Regions from separate parts of the Caballeronia sp. LZ032 genome, predicted to be linked through region 2. Evidence: predicted binding sites of a transcription regulator. Region 2 holds the regulator's gene; each other region holds the start of a gene.
What was found. Region 2 encodes LexA, which represses DNA repair genes until DNA is damaged. Its sites were predicted from a motif close to ACTGTATNNNNATACAGT; they were not measured.
Positions count from the first base shown of each region.

Region 1: the regulator LexA is predicted to act here: its motif matches at 3,038-3,055, upstream of recA (recombinase RecA).
Region 3: the regulator LexA is predicted to act here: its motif matches at 1,588-1,605, upstream of imuA (translesion DNA synthesis-associated protein ImuA).

Region 1 is NZ_JARUXP010000001.1:462,192-466,873, forward strand. It holds gene QCE69_RS02185 (MFS transporter) at 1-308, opposite strand, end outside; gene QCE69_RS02190 (sensor histidine kinase N-terminal domain-containing protein) at 546-2,126, opposite strand; gene QCE69_RS02195 (response regulator transcription factor) at 2,132-2,866, opposite strand; gene recA (recombinase RecA) at 3,158-4,228, shown strand.
Region 2 is NZ_JARUXP010000001.1:1,334,599-1,339,280, forward strand. It holds gene QCE69_RS06265 (universal stress protein) at 1-507, shown strand, start outside; gene QCE69_RS06270 (DUF2939 domain-containing protein) at 527-1,129, opposite strand; gene QCE69_RS06275 (hypothetical protein) at 1,227-1,556, opposite strand; gene lexA (transcriptional repressor LexA) at 1,781-2,458, opposite strand; gene QCE69_RS06285 (sulfate ABC transporter substrate-binding protein) at 2,717-3,751, shown strand; gene cysT (sulfate ABC transporter permease subunit CysT) at 3,851-4,682, shown strand, end outside.
Region 3 is NZ_JARUXP010000001.1:2,336,009-2,340,690, forward strand. It holds gene QCE69_RS10960 (SOS response-associated peptidase family protein) at 1-730, opposite strand, end outside; gene QCE69_RS10965 (hypothetical protein) at 769-1,125, opposite strand; gene imuA (translesion DNA synthesis-associated protein ImuA) at 1,632-2,345, shown strand; gene QCE69_RS10975 (DNA polymerase Y family protein) at 2,269-3,732, shown strand; gene QCE69_RS10980 (error-prone DNA polymerase) at 3,747-4,682, shown strand, end outside.

The sequences.
Region 1 (4,682 bases), 870 kb from region 2:
GACAGGCCCATGATCACGATCGTCACGAGGAACGTGTACTTGCGCCCGACCATGTCGCCGAGCCGCCCGAACACGATCGCGCCGAACGGACGCACTGCAAAGCCCGCCGCGAAGCCGAGCAGGGTGAAGATGAAGCCGGCCGTCGGGTTCACGCCCGAGAAGAAGGTCTTGCTGATGTAGACGGCGAGCGAGCCCGCCAGATAGAAGTCGTACCACTCGAACACCGTCCCGAGCGACGAAGCGAAAATGACCTTCTTTTCCTCCGCCGTCATCGGTGCGTGCGAAACGCGCCCCTCAACCGTAGCCATGTACCGCCTCCTGTCCTGATCTGATTTTTCGAATACGTCGGTCCGCGACCTGGCGGTTCCGGTGCAACGATTATTGGAACGAAAACTTACGGCGTTCTGACGCGCGGCGTCAGGCCTTCAGCGCTGCCTTTGCTGGCAGAACGCAGCGATTTGACGGGATCGTGGTGCAAACGATCGTTTAATTTCGGGCAACGTCGGGCTTCCAACGCCCAAGCGAGAAAAAATCGATCCGGACGCTCAGGGTTTGTCCCGGGCAGGATAAACCCGCTGGAGGCTGACCCGTACAAGGGTTCCGGCCAGCCGGGGGCTGTCCTGATACACGTGATCCTCGATCGTGAGCGTGCCGCCGTGCATCGTCGCGATCTCCTTGACGATCGCAAGTCCGAGCCCGCTGCCGTCGCCTTCGCGCCCGAGAATCCGGTAGAAGCGCTCCACCACGCGCTCGCGCTCCGCCGCCGGAATGCCGAGCCCCGAGTCTTCTACTTCGAGATGCACGAGATCGAGGTTGTCCTCGTCCGTCCGCACGCGCACGGTGATGCGCCCGCCCGCGGGCGTGTAGCGGATCGCGTTGTCGATCAGGTTCGAGAGCATCTCCCGCAGCATCACGACATTGCCTTCCACCTCCACCGGATGAGGCGGCTCCTCATAGCCCAGGTCCATGCCCTTGGCGAGCGCAGGCTGCACCCAGTCGCGCACCGCGAGGCGCGCGAGCGCCGTCAGCTCGATACGCGCAAAGATGCCGCCCGCCGCGCGATTCTCGGCGCGCGCCAGCGCCAGCAATTGCGTGACGAGGCGGGCGGCATGTTCGGAGCTCGTCGCGATCTGTTCCAGCGAGCGCTGCACCTCCGCCGACACCTCCTGGCGCATCGCAAACTCGGCCTGCATGCGCAAGCCGGCGAGCGGCGTCTTCATCTGATGCGCGGCATCGGCGATGAAACGCTTCTGGAACTCCATGTTCTGTTCGAGCCGCGTGAGCAGATCGTTGAACGAGGCGACCAGCGGCGCGATCTCCGGCGGGGCGCGGTCGGCCTCCAGCGGCGAGAGATCGTCCGGACGGCGCGCCCGGATATTCGATTGCAGCGCATGCAGCGGCGCAAGCCCGCGCGACAGTCCGAACCACACCAGGATGATCGCGAGCGGCAGGATCACGAACTGCGGCAGGATCACGCCCTTGATGATGTCGTTGGCGAGCTGGCTGCGTTTGTCGAGCGTCTCGGCAACCTGCACCAGCACCGGCTGGGTGCTGGCCGGATCGCGTCCGGGCGCGAGTCCGGGCAGATCCACCGTCGTGTAGGCGACGCGGATGTCGTTGCCGCGCAGTACATCGTCGCGGAATTCGACGATGCCGGGCTGCGGCCGGTCGTCGTCGTGCGGCAGCGGCATGTCGCGGTCGCCGCCGACCAGCTCGCCGCGCGTGCCGAGCACCTGGAAGAACACGCTGTCGATGTTGTCGGCGCGCAGGAAGTCGCGGGTAGCGTCGGGGAGGCGCAGTTCCGCGACGCCGTTGACCGGCTGGATCTGCCGCGCCAGCACGTAGGCGTCGGCTTCGAGCGCGCGATCGAAGGGCCCGTTGGCGATCGACTTGGCGACGAGATAGGTCACTGCGATGCTCATCGGCCAGAGCAGCAGCAGCGGCGCCAGCATCCAGTCGAGAATTTCACCGAAGAGCGAGCGCGGATGCGCGTGCGCATCGGGCTCGAGCTCGTCGGGCGGCGCGAACGGGTTGGCGTAGCGCGCGTCGCGCTGGGTGTCGGAGTCGGCGGAGGCTTCAGCGGATGGCTTCTGCGCGCGCGATTCGGTGGAAGCCGACGACGCCATGCCGCCTACTTGTAGTGATGGCTGGCGGGCATCGGGTCGGCCGGCGGCTGCGGGCCCGCGCCGTTCGACGACGCGCCCGCTTTCTCCAGCGTGTAACCGAGTCCGCGTACCGTGATGATCTTCGCGCCGCTCGGCTCGATCTTCTTGCGCAGCCGGTGCACGTAGACCTCGATGGCGTTATTGCTGACTTCCTCGCCCCACTCGCACAGATGATTGACGAGCTGTTCCTTCGACACGAGCCGGCCGCTTCGCTGCAGCAGCACTTCGAGCACGCCGAGCTCGCGCGCGGACAAGTCGATGACCTGCTCGCCGATCGTCGCGATGCGTCCGACCTGGTCGAAGCTCAGCGCGCCATGCTTCACGACCGTCGGACCGCCGCCCGCGCCGCGCCGCGTCAGCGCGCGCACGCGCGCTTCGAGCTCGTTGAGCGCGAAGGGCTTGGCCATATAGTCATCTGCGCCGAGGTCCAGTCCCTTCACGCGTTCGTCGACGCTGTCGGCGGCGGTGAGGATCAGCACGGGCATCTGCGAATTGCGTGCGCGCAGGCGGCGCAGCACCTCCAGGCCGGGCATCAGCGGCAGGCCGAGATCGAGGATCAGGAGGTCGAAAGTCTGTAGCGAGAGGGCGGTATCGGCCTCGACGCCATGCTTCACATGGTCGACGGCATAGCCCGATTGGCGGAGTGATCGGACGAGACCGTCCGCGAGTATGCTGTCGTCTTCGGCAATGAGGATTCGCATCGTCGTGTGCGCCTTGGTACGCCCGCATGCGCGGCGAAGCGCAGCGGCATTGCCGGCACCGAATGTCGCCCGGCGCGGCGGTCTCCAGGTGTATCGCGGTTCTTGCGCAGGGCGTGCAACTTGGGCGACGCGGAAAAAGCAGCGTCGCACCGTTACCTGCTTGCAAAAACTACTGTTTTTTTATACAGTGTCTGCGTGCGTGTGAAAAGGCCTTTCGAGAAGCTCGTTCGAGTAGCGGAAATGCCCGTGAACACTGCCTCAGACGCCGTTCATCATAGCAAAGGACGATTCATGGAAGAAAGCAAGAAAGGCCCGGCTGGAATGACTGCGGAGAAGAGCAAGGCCCTGGCCGCCGCGCTCTCGCAGATCGAAAAGCAATTCGGCAAAGGGTCGATCATGCGGCTCGGCGCAGGTGAGGCGGTCGAAGACATTCAGGTGGTGTCCACCGGTTCGCTCGGTCTGGACATCGCACTCGGCGTCGGCGGTTTGCCGCGCGGCCGTGTGGTGGAAATCTACGGTCCGGAATCATCGGGCAAGACCACGCTCACGCTGCAGGTAGTTGCCGAAATGCAGAAGCTCGGCGGCACGGCGGCCTTCATCGACGCGGAACACGCGCTCGACGTTCAGTACGCAGGCAAGCTCGGCGTGAACGTGCCGGAACTGCTGATCTCGCAGCCGGACACGGGCGAGCAGGCACTCGAAATCGCGGACGCGCTGGTGCGCTCCGGCTCCATCGACATGATCGTCATCGACTCCGTGGCGGCCCTTGTGCCGAAGGCGGAAATCGAAGGCGAAATGGGCGACTCGCTGCCGGGTTTGCAGGCGCGTCTGATGTCGCAGGCGCTGCGCAAGCTGACTGGCACCATCAAGCGCACGAACTGCCTGGTCATCTTCATCAACCAGATCCGCATGAAGATCGGCGTGATGTTCGGCAACCCGGAAACCACTACCGGCGGTAATGCGCTCAAGTTCTATTCGTCTGTGCGTCTGGATATCCGCCGCATTGGCTCGATCAAGAAGAACGACGAAGTCATCGGCAATGAAACGCGCGTCAAGGTCGTGAAGAACAAGGTCGCGCCGCCGTTCCGCGAAGCCATCTTCGACATCCTGTACGGTGAAGGCATCTCGCGTCAGGGCGAAATCATCGACCTGGGCGTGCAGGCGAAGCTGGTCGACAAGGCCGGCGCCTGGTACAGCTACAACGGCGAGCGGATCGGTCAGGGCAAGGACAACGCGCGTGAATTCCTGCGCGAGAATCCGGACATCGCACGCGAGATCGAGAACAAGATCCGTGAATCGCTGGGCGTGGCTGCGCTGGGTGAAGTGGTTGCCGTCAAGGCCGAAGTGGCCGACGACGAATAAGCGTCGAGCCTGAAGGACGATGCTCAGGCGCCGGCCCGGTTCGAAGACGGATTTGAAGGCTGATCCGGAGGCTGGTTCGGAGCCTGCTTCGGAGCCCGGTCCGGCTGATGAGGCAACGGAGGAAGGTTGTGCATCCGTCGACCGCTACGAACGAAGCAGCGAACGGCGCGGAGTCTCGCCCAAAGGCGCATTCCCACGCAGTGACAAGAAACGCGCCGACGCGAAGAGGTCTTTCGCGTCGGCGCGTCGCGTTTCCGGGGCAAGCATGGGCGGGCGGTCGGACGAGCCGGATACGGCATCGGACCTGGCGGCTGCATCGGACGCCTCTCTAAGCCACGCAAATCCCCGCTCAACGCGCCTCGCACACGCTCGCGCCCTGCTGAAGCAGGCCACCGAGCAGCCCCCGGCACAGCGCGCCAAACGCACATCGGCGTCCTTCGAGTCCCCGTCCACG
Region 2 (4,682 bases):
GATAGCTATCGAAAAATCCTGCTGTGCTATGACGGCTCCAGAGAGGGCCGCAAGGCGCTGCGTCAGGGCGCGAATCTCGCGCTCGACCTGAAGGCGGAAACGCACATTCTGGCCGTCGTCGACATGCGCTCGAGCATCGCACAGAGCGCCGGGCTGCTCACCGACATGGCCTGTGGCCGCTTCGAGGATGCCGCGCGCGACATCCTTCAGGAAGGCGTCGACTGGTTGCGCGAACGCGGTTTGCCGGCGCAGGGACACTTCGCGTTCGGCCATCCGATCGACGAGATTGCGGCGCTCGCCGAACAGCTGAACGTGGATCTGGTGGTCGTCGGGCACCGCTGCCGCAATGGACTCGCGCGCTGGTGGATGGGCGCGGGCAACACGCCGCTGCTCGATCGCGTGAAGTGCAGCATTCTGGTCGCCGTGTGTCAGGCGGGTGAGTCGACCGAGGCGGAAGAAGAGGCCGCCATGGCGGCCCGGCCTGTGAAGGCGGAAGCGGGCGCCTGAACGACGCTTCAGAAACGCCTCAGCCGTCCAGATTCACCGCGACGAGCTTCCATGACACGAGGCCATCGCGATGAAAGATGGCCGAGTAACGGGCGTCGCCGGCGCCGTGCTGATAGGTCACGGCGAAGGTATTCAAGTCGCGATAGCCCGCGGTGGTGGCAGGCGGTTTCGGCGCGGCTTCGGGTGTCGGGGCGGCGCTGCCCGATGCCGGTGCTGCGGATGAAACCGCCGCCTCGTTCGTTCCGGCCGGCGGCGGGCGTTCGCCGGGGGTGCCGCGCGGCGGGATGCCGTTGAGAATGGCCGCGACGCCGTCAGGCGTGGCATAGGTGTCCACCAGCGGACCGACGACCGCCGCGCCGATCATCGCGCCGATGATGGCGAGCGGATTTCCGCTTTTCTGGATGTCCACACGCCGCGTGAGCAAGGCGGCGACTTGCTCCTTGAGGCTCGCGCGCAGCGCGGGATAATCGACGTATTCATTGACCGTCTGCGCGTCGCGCGCATCGGCTGCGCGCTTGAGGCGATTCAACGCGATGTAGGGCGATGCATAGATATAGCTCAGCAGTCCGATGACGATCAGGACGACGAGCGCGGTCAGGATGGAGCGGGTAGTGCGGGACATGCGGTGAAAGGGCCTCGCGCGGAACGTGAATCCCGATTGACCGCGCAAGGGCCCGATAAATCCCGCGAACCCGAAATCGGCGTCTGCCGGGACCCGCTTACGCGAGGATCCCGCCCGCCAGCCCGGCGCTTTCCTCCGCGATGCAGCGGTCGATCATGCGCGACACTTCATCGATCTTGCCGACCAGGATCACGCGCGATTGTCCGCGATACACGCGCACCGGCGCGCGTTCGGCTGCTTCCGCATGCACGCCGCTGTTCAGCGAAACCCGCGCAAACGCCGGCTGACGCGACGGCAGTGCGGGCATGTCCGTCTCGAAGAGATCCGGCGTGGTTTCGGCGCGCGGCATGCCGCACGAAATCAGCGTGCGCAGATGACGCAGACGGCCGAATTGGCGGAAGGGCAACAAGCGGGCGAAACGTTCCATGGTGACTCTCCAGACGATAGGGCGCACAGCGGCCCACCGCGAACGGTGGCCGTCATGCTGGTTTTTTCGGTTGAACGCCCGGGTGAGCGTCGCTGCGGTTGGTGAGTTGATATTCCGCTATTACCAGGACATTTCTTGTCTCAGTGAGACAGGCGGAACATAAAAACTTTCAATCTTTTCTGAGGCTTGGTCTCACCAAGCTCACCACCGCGTATGCCGGAATATCAGAGCTCGCCGGAGCGAATCAGGCCGACCGCGATGCCTTCGAGCGCAAACTCGCCGCTGCCGGAGCGCACGAAAATGTTCTCGTAGTCCGGATTTTCGGCGATCAGTTCGACGCCATCGCGATGACGCTTCCAGCGCTTCACCGTCACGTCGTCGCCCAGACGCGCGACCACGATTTGCCCGTCCTTCGCTTCGGTGCGCTTCTGCACGGCCAGCAGGTCGCCGTCGAGAATGCCCGCGTCGCGCATGGACAGCCCGCGTACCTTCAGCAGGTAGTCCGGCTTGCTCGAAAACAGTGCAGGGTCGCAGGCGTAGTGCTGCGAGATGTGCTCCTGCGCGAGGATGGGACTACCGGCCGCGACCCGGCCGACCAGCGGCAGCGAAAGCTGCATGATGCTCGCATGCGGCAGCGTGAACTGATGCGGCACGTCTTCCGGCCGCTCGATGCGCGCTGAGTCGCTCAGCAGGCGAATGCCGCGCGACGAGCCCGCCGCGAGTTCGATCACGCCCTTGCGCGCCAGCGCCCGCAAATGCTCCTCGGCCGAATTGGCCGAACTGAAGCCGAGTTCGGCGGCGATCTCCGCGCGCGTGGGCGGGAAGCCCGTACGCTCGATCGCGCGCTGGATCAGCTCGAACACCTGCTGCTGCCGCGCGGTGAGTTTGGATGTCTTGTTCACTGGCTCGGACCCCTGGGGCACTGTATGGATGGACAGGTGACTGTATTTTTATACAGTATTCCGCGCTTTTCAAGCTTTACTTTAAGTTCGGTTGTGCAGGCCCGCAGCGAGCACGTTCGAGCCCCAGCCACCCTTTCTACGTAGAGGAATAAGCTTCTTAGCAGTTTCACGTATAAAAAAGTGACAAACGATTATTTCTAATCATATAGACGCGTCGTTAGACTGATTCCGTCAATTCGATAAGACGGAGAACGGGGAATGCAAAGCTTGAAATGGGGATTGGGTCGGGGCGCGCGACGCCTGCTCGCGGCGGCTGCGCTGACAGCGGCGGGCATCGGCATGGCGGCGTCCGCGAGCGCGGAGACATCGTTCCTGAACGTGTCCTACGATCCGACGCGCGAGCTCTATCAGGACTTCAATCAGGCCTTCGCGAAGAAGTGGAAGGCCGAGACGGGCGAGACCGTCACCTTCAAGCAGTCCCACGGCGGCTCCGGCGGCCAGGCGCGCGCGGTCCTCGACGGCCTGCAGGCCGATGTCGTCACCCTCGCGCTGGCGTACGACATCGACGCCCTCGCGGGCAAGGGCCTCGTCAACGCGGACTGGCAGAAACGTCTGCCGGACAATGCCTCGCCGTACACCTCGACCATCGTGTTCCTGGTGCGCAAGGGCAATCCGAAGCACATCAAGGACTGGGACGACCTGGCGAAGCCGGGCGTGTCCATCGTTACGCCGAATCCCAAGACCTCGGGCGGCGCGCGCTGGAACTACCTGGCCGCGTGGGCGTATGCGCAGCACAAGCCGGGCGGCAACGAGCAGACCGCGAAGGACTTCGTGACGAAGCTCTACAAGAATGCAGGCGTGCTCGATTCCGGCGCGCGCGGCGCAACGACGAGCTTCGTGCAGCGCGGTCAGGGCGACGTGCTGATCGCGTGGGAGAACGAGGCGTTTCTGTCGCTGAAGGAGTTCGGTCCGGAGAAATTCGAGATCGTGGTGCCGTCGGTGAGCATCCTGGCGGAGCCGCCGGTCGCGGTGGTGGACAAGGTCGTCGACAAGCACGGCACCCGCAAGCTCGCCGAGGCGTATCTCAAGTATCTGTATAGCGACGAAGGCCAGCAGATTGCCGCGCGCAATTTCTATCGGCCGCGTTCGAAGACGGTGCCGGCCGAGCTCACGAAGCAGTTTCCGAAGCTGAAGCTTTACACCATCGACGATACGTTCGGCGGCTGGGCCAAGGCGCAGAAGACGCACTTTGCCGACGGCGGCGTGTTCGACTCGATCTATCAGCCGCAGTAAGGACGGGTCCCGGCGACGCGGCGCACTCATGACGCCGCGCGTCGTTCATGCAGTACCCGGCAGCACGCGCCTCCCCCGGCGCAAAAGGAAGACTCAAGGATGACGACCCTCACATTCAGGAAGCCGAGCGCCTTGCCCGGCTTCGGCCTGACCCTCGGCATCACGCTGGCTTATCTGAGCCTCGTGGTGCTGATTCCGCTTGCGGCCACCTTCGCGAAGACCGCGACGCTCGACTGGGCCCAATTCGTCCGCGCGGTCACGTCGCCGCGCGTGCTGGCCTCGTACCGGCTGACTTTCAGCGCGGCGCTCGGCGGCGCGCTCATCAACGCCGTGTTCGGCTTTCTCGTCGCGTGGGTGCTGGTGCGCTACACCTTCCCGTTCAAGCGCATCGTCGATGCCATCGTCGACCTGCCGTTCGCGCTGCCCACGTCGGTCGCGGGCATCTCGCTCGCCGCGGTCTATGCGAGCAACGGCTGGGTGGGCCAGTATCTCGCGCCGCTCGGCATCAAGGTCGCCTTCACGCCGCTCGGCGTGCTGGTCGCGCTGACGTTCATCGGCTTGCCGTTCGTCGTGCGGACGGTGCAGCCGGTGCTGGAGGACTTCGAGCGCGAGCAGGAGGAAGCCGCCGCGTGCCTCGGCGCGTCGCGCTGGCTGACGTTCCGCCGGGTGGTGCTGCCGTCGCTGTTGCCCGCCTTGCTGACGGGCTTCGCGCTCGCGTTCGCGCGTGCGCTCGGCGAATACGGCTCGGTGATTTTCATCGCCGGCAACGTGCCGATGAAGTCCGAGATCACGTCCCTCCTCATCATCACCAAGCTCGAACAATACGACTATGCCGGCGCCACCGCGCTCGCCGTCGTGATGCTGTGCGTGTCGTTCCTGATGCTGCTGCTCATCAACACCTTGCAGTGGTTCCTGCAACGGCGCACGAGCA
Region 3 (4,682 bases), 1.0 Mb from region 2:
GGCAGGCGGCGTGCATCAACTGGCCGCTGTTCGGACGGAATTCCAGTACAACATTCTCGTCCTGCTCATGCGATTCCAGGAGCGTGCCTTCCATCTTGGCCTTGCTGACGTTTTCATAGAACACGTCCACCAGCATGATGCCGTGCGTATGGCCAAAGCATGGCTTCCAGAACCCTTCAAGGTTATCCCGACGGGCGTTATACGTGCCGGGGAAGCGCCGATCATAGTTCTCGGGCTTGCCCGCGATACGACATTGGTAGCGCATCGGCTTCACGACGTACTGCCCGTTTTCGATGATCAGCACCGGCGCATAGTGTCCGGGAAAGATTCGGGAGTCGCGATCCTTGGGTGTTGTGCGCCGCAGGTCGTCGAGCCGACGAAGAGCGGAATCAATCTTATCGGTGGCGATACGGCGGCTTTCTGTCGCCGCTTTCGTGACCTTGGTCTGTAACGCACGCTCAGCATCAGCGAGGCGGGTGCGCTGCTTGAAAAGATTCTGTTCGAGCGTGTTCGCCTGCCCTGTGTTGAAACGATCGATGAATTCCTTGATCTGGCGTTCGTCGTCGTTTTCTGGATGAAGAAAGGCGTCCTCCATCGCTTTGGGGATCTTGGCTTTGCTGCCTTCGGCGCGTTCCCAGAACAGGCGCGCGAACTCGCGGACATCCATCTGTGCGCCAAACATCTTCACGTAGCGTCGATAGTCCGCCTGGATCTGCGCCGAGTAGCACACTGCCGCCTCCTGTAAGGTTTAGCTGTTCGCCTGATCGTCTATGTTGCCGTGCCGGTTGCTTCGCGGCACAGCTTCATCATCTTCTGGACCACCGTGCTCGCATGGTTTAACCCCATGTCGCCAGTGAAGAGCATTGGCACATCGGACTGACGGAGGGCGATCCCCGCGCTCTTCAGATCACGGCGGGCAATTTTGAGGGCCAACTGTCCGATGCGCACGCGCTCAGGCCAGCTCATCGTAACGAGGTTTCGCTTGAGCCAAATGCGGCAGCTATCCACGGCGTGATCCACCCGCCACTCCTGTGTCAGCGCATGCGAGGCGGCAAGCGTCGCCACCAGAAAGCACAAGAGGTCGGCCCGCGCGCCATTCAGCTCGTCAATATCGGGTAGATCCATGGCGCTCCTCGTGGGTTCTTAACATACTAGCCGCCTTCGTCGGCTCCGTTCGCCACCTCGCGAGATCGGCCGTTTCCACTGCCCGCTTGTAGGCAAGTGCGGTCGGCTTACACACTTTCAACGACCTAGATCGACGGCGCGCTGCAGGCAACTCCGCTCCAGCGCGCGATCGATTCCATCAGGCGAGTAGTGCCGGTCCCACACTGTCGTCAGCCCGACAATGGTTTGACCTTGTCGGGCAACCCTGTACCCACGGGTTAGCCATTCTCTTGCAAAGAAGGCTCGCCGACTTTTCCATAGGCCGCAGCCTCAGCAATCGTCACGTCGGCAGACGTCTCGCACACTTGGCGACGAGGTCGTCGACCTCGGGCGTCCGTGTCTCGGAGCAAGCATAGAAATCAAGTTTCCGCGGCTACATAAAAAGGTGCGGATCACTGCTCCCATTTCTGCGCTACACTCGATACTGTACGTTTATACAGTGTTTTCACGCCCCTCTATTACCGATCATGCCCGCTTTGCCTGAACACATCGAGTCGATTCACCCGGCGCTTTGGCGTGGGTCTCAGCTCGCGCGTGCCTATGGCAAAACCATCGACACCGGCTACGCCGCGCTATCAGCGGAATTGCCCGGCGGTGGTTGGCCGGTTGGCGCGCTGGTTGAATTACTGGTGCAACAGCCAGGCATCGGGGAGATGCGCTTGCTCAACCCTGCACTCGTCGCCTCGAGCAAGCGGCCAGTCGCCCTTTTACAGGCGCCGCACATACCGAACAGCTTGGCGTTCGCCTATCTGGGCGTGCCGCTGGACAAGCTCATGATGTTGCGCGCGCCCAAGACAGCGGACGCCCTTTGGTGCGCCGAGCGCGTATTGAACGCCCGAAGTTGCGGTGCACTGCTCGTCTGGCAGCACCATATCCGGTCTGAGGCATTGCGGCGTTTGCATCTGGCGGCACAAGCAACGGAAACCCTCCTGATTCTGGTCCGACCGCTTTCCGCCGCCCAAGATTCATCGCCTGCGACGTTACGGCTCGGTGTACGGCCGGCCGATGGCGGAATCGTCGTCGACGTGATCAAGAGACGAGGACCTACCCGCACCGACCAACTGTCCATCCACCTTCAACCTTCACCGATTCTGCTCAGCCCTCATGGCCGTGTTCGTCGCCATCTTCCTGCCCCGGCTTTCGCTGGAGGTATTTCGGCCGAGGTACTCGCCTCGGGCTGAACACGGCTGTGTAGTGCTCGAACGTGACAAGGTCATTGTGCTTGATCAGGTGGCAAGAGAGGCAGGGGTAATGGTAGGCATGAAGCGCGGTGGCGTCACGACGCTCGCGGTGGATGCGTTGATGTACGACCGCAGTCCCACGCGCGAACTTGATGTGCAACGCGAAGTCGCGTTCGCGCTGCTGCGCTTTTCGCCTCAGGTAGCGGTGCGGGAAGAAGAAACGATTGTCGTGGACGTGACCGCAAGTCTGCGTCTGTTCGGCGGCATCCGACACGTTTGCCGACAGATCCGAGAGACGGTCAACACCATCGGCGTGACCGCGCGCATGAGCGTCGCGCCTACGGGCCAAGGCGCGTGGCTTCTCGCCAAACGCGGCCGCCGGCGGGTACTCAAAATGGCCTCGCTTGAACGCAGTCTCGGGGAGCTTCCTTTCATGGTCGTCCCCGAAGTTCGGTCTTTCGGGGAATGGTTCAACGGCCTTGGTTGCCAAGTGCTCAACGATGTTCGCCGCCTGCCACGGGCAGGACTTAAAAAGAGGTGCGGTGTGGATTTACTGGATTCGCTTGACCGCGCCTATGGCCTGTCACCGGAACTCTACGAGTGGCTGGAGCTGCCGCCTTCGTTCAGCGCGCGCACCGAGTTGCCTGATCGCGTCGAGCACGCCGAAGCCGTTCTATTTTCCGCGCGACGGCTGATCGTGCAGTTGTGCGGTTGGTTGAGCGCGCAGCAGCTCGCGCTCACGCAGGCGACAATCACGCTCGAACATGAACGCGGCCGTCAGGCGATCGAGCCGACGACGATCGATATTGCGCTTGCCGAACCGACATGGCAGGAAGAGCATCTCGTTCGTCTGTTGAAGGAACGCCTCGGGCGCATCGAACTTGAGGCAGCCGTTATTGCCCTGCGCCTGACAGCATCGAAAGTGGAGCCGGCAGAGCCGCCGAGCGACTCGCTGTTCCCTGAGCCCGGCGGATCGGCTCAAGATCACAATCGCTTGCTCGAACTGCTGGTCGCGCGCCTGGGGGCCGAGAACGTCCTGCGACCCGCACCGACTTCGGATCATCGTCCCGAACACGCGAATCAATGGGTGCCAGTGCAGGCGGCAACGAAAGCATGCCCTCCTCCGGCCGAACTTCCACGGCCAGCGTGGCTGCTTGACGTGCCCGTGCGGCTAATGATCAAGCATCACCGACCGTTCTACGGGTCACCCCTCAAACTCGTCTCGACGGGCGAGCGCATTGAGGCCGGGTGGCACGACGGTGAACTGGTGTCGCGCGACTACTATGTCGCCGAGGCCTCGGATAAAAGCTGCTACTGGATCTACCGTGAACGACCGAGCGTGAAGACGGAAGAAGTCCGCTGGTTCCTTCACGGGCTGTTTGGATAATCGGTGGTGTTGCCGTGGATCTCTTCTCGTCAACGCTTCCTGACTACGCAGAGCTTTTCGCGTTCACGAACTTTTCGTTTCTTCACGGCGCGTCGCACGGCGAAGAGCTGGTGCTGCGTGCGTCGCAACTCGGCTATTCGGGCCTTGCGATCACGGACGAGTGTTCTCTCGCCGGCGTCGTGCGCGCACACGTGCAGGCCAAGGAAGAAAAGCTGCCGCTGATTATCGGCTCTTACTTTCGACTCGTCCACGCCGACAAGCGTCCGGCATTCGGCCTTATTCTTCTTGCACAGAACCGTAACGGCTACGGCAACCTATCGGAGCTGATCACGCTCGGGCGCATGCGCGCTGCGAAAGGTACGTACCTTCTCACGCCACACGATCTGTCGAAACCCGACAAGGAATACGCCCATTTGCGGGGCATGTCCGATTGTCTGGCGATCCTCGTGCCGGATTTTCCGGCAAAAGAAGAGGCGCTCTCCGCGCAGGTCGAATGGCTTAACGCGACGTTTCCGTCGCGCGGCTGGGTCGGCATGATCCTGCATCAACGCGCGATGGATGACATTCACCGCGGCAGCGTCGAGTACGTCGCGGAGCAACAGCGGGTGCCGGTAGTCGCGCTGGGCAACGTGGTCATGCATGTGCGCTCCCGCAAACCGCTGCAAGACACGATGACGGCGATCCGCGTCGGCAAGCCCGTTGCCGAATGCGGTTACGATCTCGCGCCCAACGCGGAGCAGCATCTTCGCTCACGCCTTCGGATCAGCAACTTATATCCAGCTCATGCAGTGGCTCAAACGCTCAACATCTTCGAGCGCTGCACGTTCTCGTTGGACGAACTGCGCTACGAATATCCCGACGAGCTCGTACCGGAGGGTTTTACGCACGAGGCGTATTTGCGGCAGGAAACCTACATCGGCGCGCATAAACGCTTTCCTGCGGGCATTCCG